Symmachiella dynata: one gene and its partner. The protein of the gene in region 2 interacts with the protein of the main gene of each other region in a pairwise test. Links are inferred from orthologs where the notes say so. Each region holds a gene or a part of one and is shown on either strand. Other genes may lie near its edges. The genes, in order: nth and aceE.

Evidence for each region.
Region 1: the proteins of aceE (region 2) and nth interact in binary tests that used the Escherichia coli proteins (3 or more experiments, as listed by UniProt). The link is inferred for Symmachiella dynata from one-to-one orthologs.

What each region holds. Positions count from the first base shown.
Region 1 is NZ_CP036276.1:832,497-839,701, reverse strand. What follows is about bases 1-2,800. They hold nth (endonuclease III), read left to right. Parts: upstream 1-963; coding sequence 964-1,638; downstream 1,639-2,800. Other genes in these bases: Mal52_RS03150 (mannose-1-phosphate guanylyltransferase), read left to right, coding at 2,461-2,800; Mal52_RS03155 (DUF5658 family protein), read left to right, coding at 1,854-2,261; Mal52_RS03165 (DUF309 domain-containing protein), read right to left, coding at 409-807; Mal52_RS03170 (LON peptidase substrate-binding domain-containing protein), read right to left, coding at 1-412. In the rest of the region: more of Mal52_RS03150, read left to right, coding at 2,801-3,540; Holliday junction resolvase RuvX, read left to right, coding at 3,524-4,006; Mal52_RS03140 (RNA-binding S4 domain-containing protein), read left to right, coding at 4,066-4,281; Mal52_RS03135 (hypothetical protein), read right to left, coding at 4,310-4,744; mgtE (magnesium transporter), read right to left, coding at 4,890-6,254; rpsI (30S ribosomal protein S9), read right to left, coding at 6,721-7,205. UniProt on the Escherichia coli protein: DNA repair enzyme that has both DNA N-glycosylase activity and AP-lyase activity. The DNA N-glycosylase activity releases various damaged pyrimidines from DNA by cleaving the N-glycosidic bond, leaving an AP (apurinic/apyrimidinic) site.
Region 2 is NZ_CP036276.1:4,215,310-4,222,947, reverse strand. The notes cover bases 1,394-4,626. They hold aceE (pyruvate dehydrogenase (acetyl-transferring), homodimeric type), read right to left. Parts: upstream 4,261-4,626; coding sequence 1,594-4,260; downstream 1,394-1,593. Other genes in these bases: Mal52_RS15905 (2-oxo acid dehydrogenase subunit E2), read right to left, coding at 1,394-1,486. Also shown: lpdA (dihydrolipoyl dehydrogenase), read right to left, coding at 1-38; more of Mal52_RS15905, read right to left, coding at 152-1,393; Mal52_RS15895 (DUF1801 domain-containing protein), read right to left, coding at 5,018-5,497; Mal52_RS15890 (transporter), read left to right, coding at 5,839-7,071; Mal52_RS15885 (serine/threonine-protein kinase), read right to left, coding at 7,149-7,638. UniProt on the Escherichia coli protein: Component of the pyruvate dehydrogenase (PDH) complex, that catalyzes the overall conversion of pyruvate to acetyl-CoA and CO(2).

The DNA of each region.
Region 1 (7,205 bases), 3.4 Mb from region 2 along the record:
CGCGAAATGCTGCCAACAATTCCTCATAACGGCGGCGGCGATCGATGACGGGTGTCGTCACGTAGTGATCGGGCCGCGCTTCTAGCATCCCCTGCTGGTACGAGTCGTCCGCTGGATGCCGAGAGAGGACCCGTGCGCGACAGACGCCCTCGATGTAAATGCAATTCGCCGCTGGCGTAAAAAACGTAGGAGTGACAATCCGCGCCACACAGACGAAATCGTCAACCGCCGAACTCAGCGCGACGGCAAATCGTCCTTGCTCGCGAAGCACGTCGGCCACCATCTGACGGAGCGGTTCTGTGGTGACGGCGATGATCTGCGACGTCCCGGGGAACAGCACAAAGTGAGGTTGCGTAAAAATCGGTAGTGCGCCGCTAAACTGGTCCACGTCGGTATTCGTCGTATGCGTCATAATTCTTCAATCGATGTAGGAATCTGTATCTTCGGAATCAATGTCCGATCAAGTTGCAAATCCGCCGAGGGATCCGTGGCTGCGCGAAGTTCCTGAAAGCAAAACCACAATTGGGCCGCCAAGGTTTCGACGTCGATGCCTTGATAATGTTTGCCATAGGGCTCGAGATAGTTCAGCGACGACCGGTGCATTTTTCGCGCGCCGCCGAGGTTGCCGTTTTCGAAATGAAACAGCGACACGGCTGCATGAATCAGTCCTTGGTAGAACTGTTTCTCCGCACCGACCGTCTCGGTCCAGATCTCCTCCAGGGCATCGTGACAAGCGAAAAACTCTTCGTCATTGAAAAGCCGTAACCCTTCCAGGTATTTTGGGGGGTATTCGTGCGGCCCGTCCATAGCCTGGTGCTCCGACATGCTGAGGGGTGAGGGCTGAGGGGGAAAATGTCGACCGATCACTTCCGAAAACCAGCCACTTCGAAATAACAATATCGAGTCTAAACGCGTTCCCCTGGCAATGTCCATGGCCGTTGTGAGGACAAGCCCGGAGAAATTATGCCCAAGTCCGAATCTACCGACAGCGATGTTGCCAGGAAGCAACAAGGCCGCAAAATCCTGCGTGCCTTAAAGAAGAAATATCCCCTGGCCGAGTGCAGCCTGACGCACGATAACTCCTTTCAATTGCTGGTGGCGGTGATTCTCTCCGCCCAGTGCACCGATGCACGGGTGAACATGGTCGTCCCGAAGTTATTCGACAAGTTCCCCACCCCCGAAGCCCTGGCCGGCGCGTCGCAGAAACAGGTGGAGAAGATCATTCATTCACTGGGTTTCTTTCGCGCCAAAGCCACCAACCTGCGCGGGATGGCCAAGGCGCTTGTGGAAGAACATGACGGCGAAGTTCCTCAGACCTTGGACGAATTGACCGCTTTGCCGGGCGTCGGCCGTAAAACGGCTAACGTGGTTTTGGGAAATGCGTTTGATATCCCCAGCGGATTCGTTGTCGACACGCACGTCAAACGCATCAGCCGCCTGTTGGGGCTGACCAAAAAAACGAACCCCGATCAGATCGAACGAGACCTCACACGGTTGTTGCCGAAATCGAGTTGGATCGAAACGCCGCACCGGTTGATTTTTCTGGGACGTGAAATCTGCATCGCCCGCCGCCCACAATGCGCGGAATGCCCCCTGCTCAAATGCTGCGACCGCACCGGCTTGCCGCCGCTCAACTGACGATCGCGAGAATTCGGATCGACCAAAACCGGAAACTCACCACCGGCCTTTCGCCCAGCGATCCGCCCAGAGATTGACCCGCAACGGCGTGGCATGCCAAAATCATCTGGCGAACTTTGTGCGAATCGGATAGCCTGTGATGGTGTCGTAAAAGGTTATTGCTGAATGAAACGCGCTCTTACCAGATTTCACTGACCGCCGGGGGAGAGCGGAGAATGGACGAAACCACAGAAGAACCAGTTGACGACACCTTGTCGCCTACGAAACGCTTGTTCGGAAGACAAATTCCGTTGGAGCGGGAAACGTTGCTGTTTGTGGTCGCCAGCGCGCTGGATGTGGTGATGACCTGGATCTTACTGAATAAGTACCAAGCCGATGGCTTTGTCGAATCCAATCCAATCGCCCGGTTTTTTCTCGAATCTTGGGGCCCGCGGGGGCTGGTCTATTTCAAATTTGTGATGGTGGCCTTTGTGGCAGTCATTTGCCAGATCATCGCACTCAAACGCGAAGACATCGCCCGCCGCATCCTCTATTTTGCCACCGCTTTGGTCGCATGCGTCGTGATTTATAGCTTTACGTTGCTGGTCCGGTATTCCTCAGCCGTGCCGAATCCCTTTGGGTAATTCGGCGGTTTCCGGCTGCAATCGGGAACACAACGTGACAGGGTCGCCTCCCACGTCTCGCGAGCCAAGAATCACCTGTTTTAAGGTTGCAAACTGCCTGCCCTCGGCATCCGTGGGCCGCTATACTTGCAGCGGTCGCTTGGCCCCAATCGACCTATGCCGACAATAGAATCAATCGCATTTAGAAAGACACGTAGCCGTGCTACATTCCGTCGTGATGGCCGGTGGGAGCGGGACTCGTTTTTGGCCGCAAAGCCGCAAGACGCTGCCGAAACAACTCCTGCCCTTGGCAGGTGAGGCAACGATGTTGCAACAGACCAGCGCCCGCAACGCCCCACTCATTTCGCCTGAGCAAACCTGGGTTGTTACCAACGCGGTGCAGGCTGACGCGACCGCGGCGCAATTGCCCGACGTGCCGCGCGCCAACATCCTTGTCGAACCGTGCGGACGGAATACCGCGCCCTGCATCGGCTTGGCCGCCATTCATCTGTTGCGGCAAGACCCCGATGCGGTGATGTTGGTCGTACCGGCCGATCATGTCATTCGCCCCACAGAGACCTTTCAAAAAGCGGTCCAACGCGCAACCGACGTCGTCGCGAACTCTCCCGAGACCTTTGTACTGTTCGGCGTCCCCCCCACGTTTCCCTCGACGGGATTCGGTTACATTGAACGTGGCGGCTCGTTGTCGGACGGCACGGATGACGCTTATCACGTTGCCTCGTTTCGTGAAAAGCCGGACCGAGAGACAGCGACGGGATTTCTGGACGCCGGCTGCTATTACTGGAATTGTGGAATTTTCGTCTGGCGCGCCGACGCGATTTTGCGGGCCCTGGAGGCTCAACAACCCAATATCTCGCGGCGTTTGGCAACATTGCGAGAATCGCTGGGAACGCCGGATGAAGAAGCGGCACTGCACCGTGAGTTCCCGCAGATGACATCCATCTCCATCGACCACGCGGTGCTGGAACATGCTGAGAACGTGGCGGTCTTAGAAGCGCCGTTTGAATGGGATGATGTCGGGAGTTGGCACGCCTTGGAACGATTGATGGGAGCGGACGAGAATCGAAACGTGATCGATGCTCCGCATTGCGGCGTCGACACAACCGGTTGCATCATTCGCTCAACGGAACAAGAACATCTGATTGGCACGATCGGCATGGAGGACTGCGTGATCGTACATACTGCCGATGCCACATTAGTCGCTCGCAAAGATGACGAAAATGCAATCAAACAATTGGTGGCCTTGATCGAGGAACGGGGCTATGACCGCTTCCTCTGATCCGCCGACGGCGGACACGTTTCCCGTCGAGGGGCGGTTGCTGGGTATTGATTTTGGGACCAAGCGGATTGGCGTTGCCATTTCGACGCCGGAACAAACGATCGCCAGTCCGCTGGAGAACTACAGCCGGCGGACCAAACCGTTGGACGGCGAGTTCCTGTCAAAAATCGCCAACGAATACCGCGTGGTGGGACTTGTCGTCGGCTTGCCGGTGCACATGAGCGGCGACGAAAGCGAAAAATCGCGGCAGGCCCGCAACTTCGGCAAGTGGCTCAGCCATTTGACCAAACTGCCGGTGCGCTACTGGGATGAACGGCATACGTCATTGATCGCCGAGTTGTACCTGCACGAAGCCGATCTGTCGAACAAAAAACGCAAAGCGCGGATGGACATGGTCGCTGCTCAAATCATGCTGCAAAATTATCTCGACAGCGACGACCGCACCGCCGCCCCACAAAGTTTGTAAACCAGCGGATCTAAAAAACATAACCCCGGGAACGCGATCGAAACGATCCGCGGACAGCCATGACAGACACTGATGACAATACGATTCGCCTGGACCAATTCTTAAAATTATCCGGTGCTGCCGGAACGGGGGGGCAGGCCAAGGTATTGATTCAAGCCGGACAAGTCACCGTCAACGGCGAAGTCGAAACACGCCGCCGCCGCAAACTCCGCCCCGGCGACCGCGTGATTGCCGAGGGGGAAGAATACGTCATCACCTCCGACGACGAAGAATAGCGGCGCGACAACGCTACCGGCAGGTCGATTACGCTTCGCCGGTCGAGGGCGGTCCGGCCACCACGCCGAATTCTCGACGTGCTTTTGGTGTTAACAGCAGCCCCAACGGCACGCCGACGAGGAGAATCAACGCTATTGCGACGGTGGCAACCTGACCAAATGATGGATTTTCGATGATTCGACGGCCGAAGGTAACTCTCATACTTTCCGTGCCAGCGAGACACGCGTAGAGCAGCATCAAGATGATTAAAGCGACATAGAAACCCGTGATGCCGATCGTCCAATTGCGGGCGGTGGCGTTGTGACGGATGAGGTGGTGAGCCACCCAGAAGAGCAGGATGAACGTAAAGTCGAAGTTAAGCGAATCGAAGAAGATCGGCGAGATGACCATCGAAGCTATCGACAGCCAGGCAAGAACCTGGAAGTAGCGTCCAACGAATTTACCGATGTCGTTGATAGGCATAATGTGCGAAATATCGGGGCAACGGAACGTCAAGACGATGCTTGGATTTCGGACGACCTGCAGATTAAACCGTATCGGATTCGAACAGAGCAGGCTAGCCCGGTTTATCCCAAAACGGCGCGGCGACTGAGTCGGACTGAAATACTCAATGCGGGAGCGTTTCGACGACCGGTGTGAGCCAAAATTGGGCGAATTCGTAGTACACCAGGATGCCGGTGAAATCGACAATCGCGGCCACAAGTGGGTTGGAAATGAGCGCCGGGTCCATGCCGATTTTCTTAAACACAATCGGCAGCATGGCGCCGATCATCGAACCCCACATCACCATGATGGCCACGGTTGCCGAAACGATGATCGCCGCATCCCAGCCTTGCAGTCCCCAGGCAGGGAAAAATCCGAGCGTGGACAACACCGCTGCGAACATCAGGCCCATGGTTGCCTCGCGAGCTGCGATACGCAACCAATCCGACGGCCCCGCCTCGCCCAAGGCCAACGTACGAATGACCAGCGCCGCCGATTGCGAACCGGCATTCCCACCGGTGGCGATCACCAGCGCAATGAATGTTCCCATCCATTCCACGTGCTCAGAAATCTCTTTATAACTATCCACGACCACGGAAATTCCTTGGGCGACCGTGAACAAAAACAACAACCAGATGCCACGTTTCCAAGTGATGGTCAAAATCGGCGTGGAGAGGTAGCTGTCCTCCAACGGTTCCACAGCACCGGCGCGATGCGCGTCTTCGGTTGCCTCTTCTTGAATAACGTCGATCACGTCGTCGTGCGTGATGATGCCCACGAGGCAATTTTGGTCATCCACAACGGGGATGGCCAGCAGGTCATATCGCCCCAACATGCTGGCGACATCTTCCTGGTCATCGTTGACGTTCACAGAGATCACGTCGTGATCCATGATGTCCGCCACGATCGCATCGGGTTTCGCGAGAATCAATTGTCGCAAAGAGACAAACCCATGCAAATGCCGTTGGTCGTCGAGCACGTAGACATAATAGATCGTCTCTCGATCCGGAGCGATGCGCCGCAGTCGCCGCAAGGATTCCTCAACCGTGATTTCCTGAGGCAGCGACGCATATTCGGTCGTCATGATCGAACCGGCGCTGTTTTCCGGATACGACAGCAGCTTGCGAATGTCGCTGCGCTCCGCTTGTGCGATGAGCGGCAACAACAAATCCACATGCTTAGGGTCGAGACGTTCCAGCAGGTCAACGCGATCGTCGGGGGCCATTTCTTCCAACAGCGCCGAAACCCGTTTGCGGTCCGTCGTGGTGACGAGGTCTTCTTGCTTGGGCAAATCGAAGAAGGTGAAAATTTGGACGCGGCTATTCACGTCGCAATGTGACAACACGTTCCAGATGTCGTCGTTACTCAGCCCTTCAATGACTTCAGCCACCACGCCCGGGTGCAAGGCGGTGCAGAATTCAATCAGACCGGCATCGTCGCCGGAATCCAACATCTCCCGCACTTCGGGCAACAGCAGTGGATTGTACATAACAAGCCTCCTCAACCCCGGACATTGGTGCCGATGGCATATTCGCGTGCTGGCATTTGGGTGTCTCTATAAAACTTGTACTCGGGACTGGCCCCCGCCAATACCCGCGATGCCCAATTCAAAGCTGTTCGAAAACCGAACGGCAGTCGAATCCCGCAACCTCATTTCCACCACAACGCCCCCACATTCCTCGACCGGGCGAATCGTGATGCTGATAGATTTTCACGCGGGGGCAGTTCGACCGGTGCGACATCCGTTGGGCGGATGCCATTGACATCGGAAAGTGAGAATGGTTCGCAAAAAACCCCCCGGCGGACTATATCCAACGGGGGGTTCTGTGATTTCTTGTTCCTGGTCGTCGCCGATCTGCCGCATTTCCAGGTCGTTCGGATCAAGGGACCAAATAACCAGAATTCCCTTCTGGCCACACAGCCCTGTGCGAATGACCGGAATGCATAGGATCGGATCAACGTTTGGAGAACTGGAAGCTCTTGCGTGCCTTTTTTAGTCCATACTTTTTACGTTCGACCATCCGGCTATCACGTGTCAGGTAGTGACCAGCACTCAATGTCTCGTGGAGTTCAGGATTCATCACCTGCAGTGCACGCGCCACGCCCAGCATGATGGCTCCGGCTTGACCGGTCGTCCCGCCCCCTTTGACGTTGACGATCACATCGACGGAATCGGTCATGCTCGTTGCTTCGAGAGGAGCGCCCACCGTGTGACGATCACGTTCGACATGGAAATACTCATCCAGCGGACGGCCGTTAATGGTCACGTTTCCGTTGCCTTCACGGACCCGGACGCGGGCGACCGATGACTTCCGGCGACCTGTTCCCCAGGCGACACCGAATTTGTCGAGGTGTCCGCGAATCACGACAGGTGCCGCAATGGCTTCGGATTCTTCACCCGCTTCTTCCGCTTCGCCACCCAAGTTCAACCCGGCGGCCA
Region 2 (7,638 bases):
GGGCCGCCGCCCAAAACGACGAGTTCCGTATCAGACATATCGTATTTCTCTTGTGGTCGTTACAGTTGTGCTCAAGAAAAGTCTCAAAACCCGCCCGGTGCGCTCGTTCAAAGGAAGGTGCTGATAACAGTCCGCTCCAAGCGATTGGCGTTTAGACGTTTGCCAACAGGCCGAAGGGCTGCGCGAGTAAGGCCGAGAGACGCACGACAAACTTTGCCGCGTCGGCTCCGTTAATCACGCGGTGGTCGTAGGACAACGACATTGGCATCATCATCCGTTCTTCTAATTTGCCATCGACGAGCGCCGGTTGGGGTTGAGCGCGCGATAATCCCAAAATCGCCACCTCCGGGTAATTCACGATCGGAGTAAACGCCGTGCCCCCGATGCTTCCCAAGTTGGTGATGGTAAAGGTGGCCCCTTGCATTTCGGCCAAGACCAACTTGCGCTCCCGCGCTTTTTCAGCGAGTTGGGCGAGTTCGTCCGCAATTTCCATGATCGACTTGCGGTCCGCATTTTGAATCACAGGGACGACCAAGCCGTGATCGGTGTCGACCGCAACGCCGATGTGATAGTACTGCTTGAGGATCAATTCCCCCGATTCCATATCCAGGCTGCTATTGACGTGCGGCATTTCGGTGAGGATTTGCACGCAAGCTTTGAGAGCGATGGCCGTCATCGTGATTTTCGGGCCATTCTTGCCGCTGGTCGACATAAACTGTTTGCGGACTTTCTCCAATTCCGTGATGTTGGCCAAATCATGTTGCGTCACATGCGGAATCACCTGCCACGACGTGCTGAGTTGGTCGGCTGCGGTACGATTGAGTTTGCTCAACCGTTTGCGTTCGATCGGACCAAATTGTGAAAAGTCGGGCAGGGGAGGGGCGGTTCGCAAACCACCGGTCGCAGCGGAGTTTTGCAGACGCGATTTCACGTAGCCTTCAACATCCTCCTGGACGATACGTCCGCCCGGTCCGGTACCGTTGATTTCGTGCAGATCGACGCCCAGTTTTCGAGCAAAACGGCGGGTGGCGGGGCCTGCTGGAGGCGGTGGACGGTGATCGGGCGCGGTTGCCTCCATCGCCGGCTGAACCGTTGGTGTGTGAGAGGCGGCCGCGACGGGGGCTGCTTCTTTTGGGGCCGGTGCCGATTCGGTTTTGGCGGCAGCCGGTTCAGGCTCAGCTTGTTCTTTCTCGGCGGCGGCAGTTTCGTCCTGTTTCGTCTCGGATTCATCACCGGAGGGCGCTGCGGCCTCTTCGTCGATCGTTAGAATCACCGAGCCCACGGAGACGCTGTCCCCTTCGCTAAAGTGAATTTTTTTCACTACGCCAGCGTGTGGACAAGGTAACTCAAGGACCGCTTTTTCGGTTTCCAATTCCATGACCGACTGTTCGGCTTCGATTCGGTCCCCTTCCTTGACCAGCAATTCGGCAACCTCAGCTTCGGCAATATTTTCTCCCAATTCGGGGAGACGAAATTCAATCGACATAGTGTTATTTCGTTAAAATTTAGTCGTATGTTGAATCTACGTGTACAGGCAGATGTCCGCTGGTCCGCTGGTTCCACCATAAGTCATCGGCGACGTGCGGACAATTCTCACGCGCAAGCCGGGTTAACCTGTTCCGGATCAATTCCCAGCGCTTTGATCGCTTCGGACAGTCGGGACTTGTCAAAGTGGCCGTCGGCCGCCAATGCCGAAAGCGTTGCGAACGCGATATTTTCAGCATTCATTTCAAAATGCCTTCTCAATGCTTCCCGCGAGGCGCTGCGGCCGAAACCGTCGGTGCCCAAGGTCACGTAGCGACCCGGAATCCATTGCCGGATTTGTTCGGGTACCAAACGGACATTGTCGCTGGCGGCGATAAATGGCCCGGAGTGATTGCTGAGTGACGTCTCCAGAAAACTGTGTTGCGGTTTTTCGTCAGGATGCAGATGATTCCAACGTTCGACCGCTTGTGCATCGCGGGAGAGTTCGCTGTAACTGGTCACACTCCAGACGTCGCATTCAATGTCGTACTTCTCGCTGAGAATGGCTTGTGCGCGGTGCGATTCGCGTAGAATCGGCCCGCTGCCAAAGAGTTGCGGTCGTTGCGAGGACGACTTGTCGGCCGGTTTTGGGGAAAGGGGATGCAGTCCTTTCAGAATCCCCTCTTCCGCCCCTTCGGGCATCGCCGGCATGTCGTACACTTCGTTGTAGACCGACATGTAGTAGAAGATTTCCTCTCCTTCGCCGTACATTCTCCGTAGCCCGTCTTGAACGATCACGGCGACTTCATAAGAGTAGGCGGGATCATATGCTCGCAAATTGGGGACGGTCGTGGCATACAGTTGGCTTTGGCCATCCTGGTGTTGTAACCCTTCACCATTGAGCGTCGTCCGACCGGAGGTTCCCCCCACGAGGAAACCTTTGGTGCGGGAATCCGCCGCGGCCCAGATCAAATCGCCAACGCGTTGGAAGCCGAACATCGAGTAGTAGATGTAAAACGGAACCATGTTCACGCCGAGGTTGCTGTAGGCGGTCCCGGCAGCGATGAAGGACGAGATTGCTCCCGCTTCGTTAATTCCCTCTTCGAGAATTTGGCCGTCTTTGGCTTCCTTGTAGTAGAGCACCTGATCGGCATCGACCGGTTCGTACAGCTGTCCCTTGCTAGAATAAATTCCGCATTGGCGGAAGAGCGCTTCCATACCAAAGGTGCGGGCTTCATCGGGAATGATCGGGACGATCCGTTTGCCGATGTTCTTATCCTTGAGTAAGTCGCTGATGATCCGACCGAAGGCCATGGTGGTCGCCATTTCGACGCCACCGTGCAACACCTTCTTGTCGAATTTATCGAGCGGCGGAATCTCCAAACGGTCGGTGGTGGGCGTCCGGGCGGGGAGAAATCCACCCAGCGCTTCCCGTCGTTTCAAGAGATACTCCATCTCCGGACTGTCATCGGCGGGCCGATGCAACGGAGCTTTGGCGACCTCTTCGTCGCCGATCGGAATGGCGAATCGTGAGCGGAATTCGCGCAGTTCCTCTTCGTTCAATTTTTTCTGTTGGTGTGTAATGTTGCGGCCTTCACCCGCTTCGCCCAGTCCATAACCTTTGATGGTTTTGGCCAGGATAACCGTCGGTGCGCCGACGTGGTTGACCGCTGCGTGGTAGGCAGCAAAGACCTTTTCGGGGTCGTGTCCGCCGCGATTGAGTTTTTGCAACTGTTCGTCCGACAGGTGGTCGACCAGATCGTGCAACTCTTTGTTTTCGCCAAAGAAGTGATCGCGGATATAGGCGCCCCCTTCGACCACATATTTCTGGTATTGGCCGTCAACGACTTCACCCATGCGTTTGACTAACAAGCCGTCTTCGTCGTCTTCCAACAGCGGATCCCAGTCGCTGCCCCAGATGACTTTGAGGCAATTCCAGCCAGCACCACGAAAGGCGGCTTCTAGTTCTTGGATGATTTTTCCATTCCCACGGACCGGTCCATCCAGACGTTGCAAGTTGCAGTTGATCACAAAGATCAGATTGTCGAGATGCTCGCGGGAGGCCAAAGTAATGGCTCCCAGCGTTTCTGGCTCGTCGACTTCACCGTCACCGACGTAACACCACACATGTGATTTTGACGTGTCGGCCAGTCCACGATGTTCCAAATACCGCAAAAACCGCGCGTGATAAATCGCGGAAATCGGTCCCAGGCCCATCGAAACCGTGGGGAATTGCCAAAAATCAGGCATCAGCCAGGGATGCGGATAGGAGGAAAGTCCCGAGCCACGGGGGATTTCTTGCCGGAATTGGATCAACTGTTCTTCGGTCAACCGGCCTTCCAGAAATGCGCGGGCGTAGATTCCGGGCGCGGCATGACCTTGGAAGTAGACGAAATCGCCGAATTGATCTTCGTTGCGGGCCTGGAAAAAGTGATTGAAACCGATTTCCAGCAGCGTCGCAGCGGAGGCGTAGGTGGAAATATGCCCGCCGATGCCCGAACTGGCAGCGTTGGCGCGAACGACCATGGCCATCGCATTCCAGCGAATCAGACTCTTAATCCGGCGTTCGATGGCCCGGTTGCCGGGGAAACGAGGCTGCTGATCGTGGCGAATTGTATTGATATATGGGGTGTTGGCCGTAAAGGGCATGGCCACACCGTTTTGGTAGGCTCGCTCTTGCAAAACCGACATCATCTGACGTACGCCGTCGGGTCCGTGGCGGTGTAACAGATCGTCGAGCGATTCAAACCACTCGTCTAATTCGCCCGCATCGATCGCCTGAGGTGTTTCGTCCATCACTGGTTGAGTCTCGTAGGAAGTAGGGTAGGTTTGCTTCGCGACTTGGAAATCCATCGCTTCGTCCAATCATCTCTTCGCCATTTTAGGGGATGAAATTAATGTTCGTAGTCTCAACGAAGGATTTCCGCGTATTTTTATGGCCATAACGGCGATTTCGCCCGCAACGATATTTTCCCAAACACGGTAAATTTCGAGAATCCGCGAACGGAATTGCCTTCTCTGGCCGATTTGGCAGGGGAACAGGCCGCAACTGTACGGTTTATGGGGCTGAATCCGCATTATTTGCGAGAATCGAGCGCTTTTTTAAACGAAAATTTGCGAAAAATCAGGAGATCAGATCGCAGATTATCGTTTTTGGGAATGTGGCGCCTCCGTTTTTTTCATGCGGTTATTCAGTTTTTTGAAGCGGAGGAGGTGCCCCAGCCTGATTTCGACTTGTTGCGTATCAGCCGATCGGCAAAATCCACAGTGCATGGACTGTTCAGCGATTGAGACGTCCGAACGGCCTTTCGGCGGACATCACGGCTTACTCTCGCCAACAACGACCTGCGATACCGCATTTTATTAAGGGTGAAATTCTCAAATCGGCCGAATTGCAGCGGATTGTCTTGTCAAAATGGTGCTGTGAAGACAAATTCAGTTCCGCCGGGCAATCCTGCTAGCGCGTTCGCTGCCACCGCACCCGACGACGTGAAAAGAACCCAGTTGGTTGCAAGAACAGCACAGTTGGTCGTGCCATGCTGTCAGCCACGGACTAACACTTGCGACGTCGAGAAGTGTTGGTGCCTTGGGTTGCCGACTCGTAGTAAGAGATGAATTTCTTCACCGAGACCCGTTTGATCGCTTGGCCGATCACCTTGAGTGGCAGGTCCTCCAGTTTTTTGAACCGCACGCACGATTTGCCCATGTTCAGTTTCTTCCCGGTTTTGGCCCACGCTTCGCGGAACCAAGTTTCTTGTCCCGGATCGCTATATGTACACATCAGGTAGAGCGACATGTAGTTCTTTTGCGAAGCTAGGGATGCGAAGGGCAATGGTTCTTGAGGATTGCAATGATAGCCTGCGGGATAAAGGCTGTGCGGCACGAAGTAACCAATCATGCCGTATTGCATACCTTCCTCGTAACCGCTGGGCAAGTTTTTGAGAATGACCGCGCGGACAGCCTCAATCGCTTTGCGACGGTCGTCCGGCAATTCGGCCAGGTATTGTTCAACAGTTGTGGCTGTGCTTTTGATGGCTCGCTCTCCCGGTAGTCGTTTGCGAATTCCGCCTGAGATGATTCTCTCGTGATCTTCCTCTGTTCGCTAGTCCAGAGCGCGCTCCGTCGCCTCCCCCCCCCCGTAAAACTTGCGCCGCTTCGCTACTCGCCTCAGTTTCGTTGATCGATGTGATCCTGGCGACCGTTGTGAGTCCTCTAATGAGATAGCGGCTCGGGGTTTTCTGCTGCGCTGGGCGGGGGTTCTTGCCGAAGCTTTATCAATGATGCCTCGTCATTATGTTTCGCCCCTGATCCGTTTTTGCAGCGGGTGGCGACGAGGGCATGTCTTCTCGGCCGGCTGAAATGGGGGGTGCAGAAATGAGTTCGCGCTGTTTGACTTCGTTGCGAATTTGGCAATTGACCGTTGCGGTTTGCGTCTGTGCGACGACCGGCGATGCGTTGTTGGCCGCGGGGTATCCTCAGGCGCGCGGGCAGCGACCGGGGACCTTGGCGGCGCATTTTCAGACGCGGCCCGACAGCCCGTTTGCTGCTGTGCAGGCCAACTATCAAGCCGGCGGTTATCCCTGTGCGCCTCAAGCTTCGTGTGCGCCGAGCGCTCCTTACACCGCTCCCGAAACGCCGCCGCAACCGCTGAGCAACACCGCTCCGCCGGCAGCGCCGCAATACAACTTCAGCAACGCGCCGAGCGGATTGGTTCCCAGCGCGCGGACCGTGGCTGCCAACGGCGGATACATCGATCCGGCGATCGTGGAGACGCAACTTCGCTTCCGTTACGACTCGGCTTACGGCTTCAACCGCGCCGACCGCGCCGAATATTTTTATAGCACCTGGACCGTCTTCGGCGGCAAAACGCCTCCCCGCGACATGGGACCCAACGACAATATCGATGCTCAGTTTTTCAAACTGTATTACGAACAACTTGTCATGGATGATCTGTCGTTGTTCATCGAAGCGCCGATCATTTTGAACAACCCCTCAGGCGTGCCCGGTCCCGGCCCCAACACCAGCGGCTTCGGCGACCTCAACGCCGGTTTCAAATGGGCGTTGTATGAAACCGACACGACGATTTTGACGTTCCAATTGAAAAACTACATCGCCGTCGGCGACCCCGACAAATGGCTCACCGCCGGCCACGCCAGCATTGAACCAGGCTTGTTGTTTTTGACACAACCGGCCGATCGTTGGACGATTGAAGCGGAACTCAAAGATTGGATTCCGATTCAAGGCGGAGTCAATCCGCGAAACGGCCGCGACTTTGCCGGCAACGTGCTCAGCTACGGCATTGGTGCTGCATACGCGGTCGTGGACAACTCCAGTTTGAGCGTCGCCCCGGTGGCCGAGTTCGTCGGTTGGTCGGTGTTGGATGGACAAAAAACGGACTACGCGTCCTCGGGACGCCTCATCGGCCCGGTCGATGCCAGCGGCGACACCATCGTCAACGGCAAATTCGGCGTCCGCATCGGTTTTGGCAAAGACACATGTGATCCAACGAAGCAACGCGATTCGATCTACATCGGCTACGGCCGCGCCCTGACCGGCGAACGCTGGTACCAAGACATCCTGCGAGCGGAATACCGCATGTTCTTTTAACAGCACGCGGTGTTGAAGAAATTAAAAAAGCGACCGACGAGTGATTCGCCGGTCGCTTTTTTTGTTGAAATATGGGTTTACGATAAGTCACTCATAAAGACGAGTCGGCGGAGTTCGAAATCCTCTGGAAGGTAAGTTCGCAAGACGTACGGTTCGCGAATTTGTGGCTGCAATTGGTCGAGATGTTTGGTCGACTCGTATTGCCGTGTCCAGTCGACCTTGCGCTTGCTATTGGTTAAGACGTTGGTCCAGACGCTAGGTTCTTCGCGGTTTGTTTGTTGCAACGTTGTGGATTGCTCTGATCCCACGCCGTTTAGTTGCAGGCTGGTTTGCCCTGTTGTGGTGGGGGATTGCTCCTGTCCAATCGGTATCGGCATGAGTGACGTGCTCGTGCGAGAATGGGAACGCTCGCGTGAACGTTCGCCGTGCACATTTCCCGCGAATTGGACCGCGCGTGTTTCACCGCTGGTGCGTTCCTCTTGAACGCGCTCTTTGAATGCTCGCTCCTTTTGTTCTTTTAAAGCCAACTGCTCCGTGTATTGCTTGAGTACACCATCCCGGGCTTCG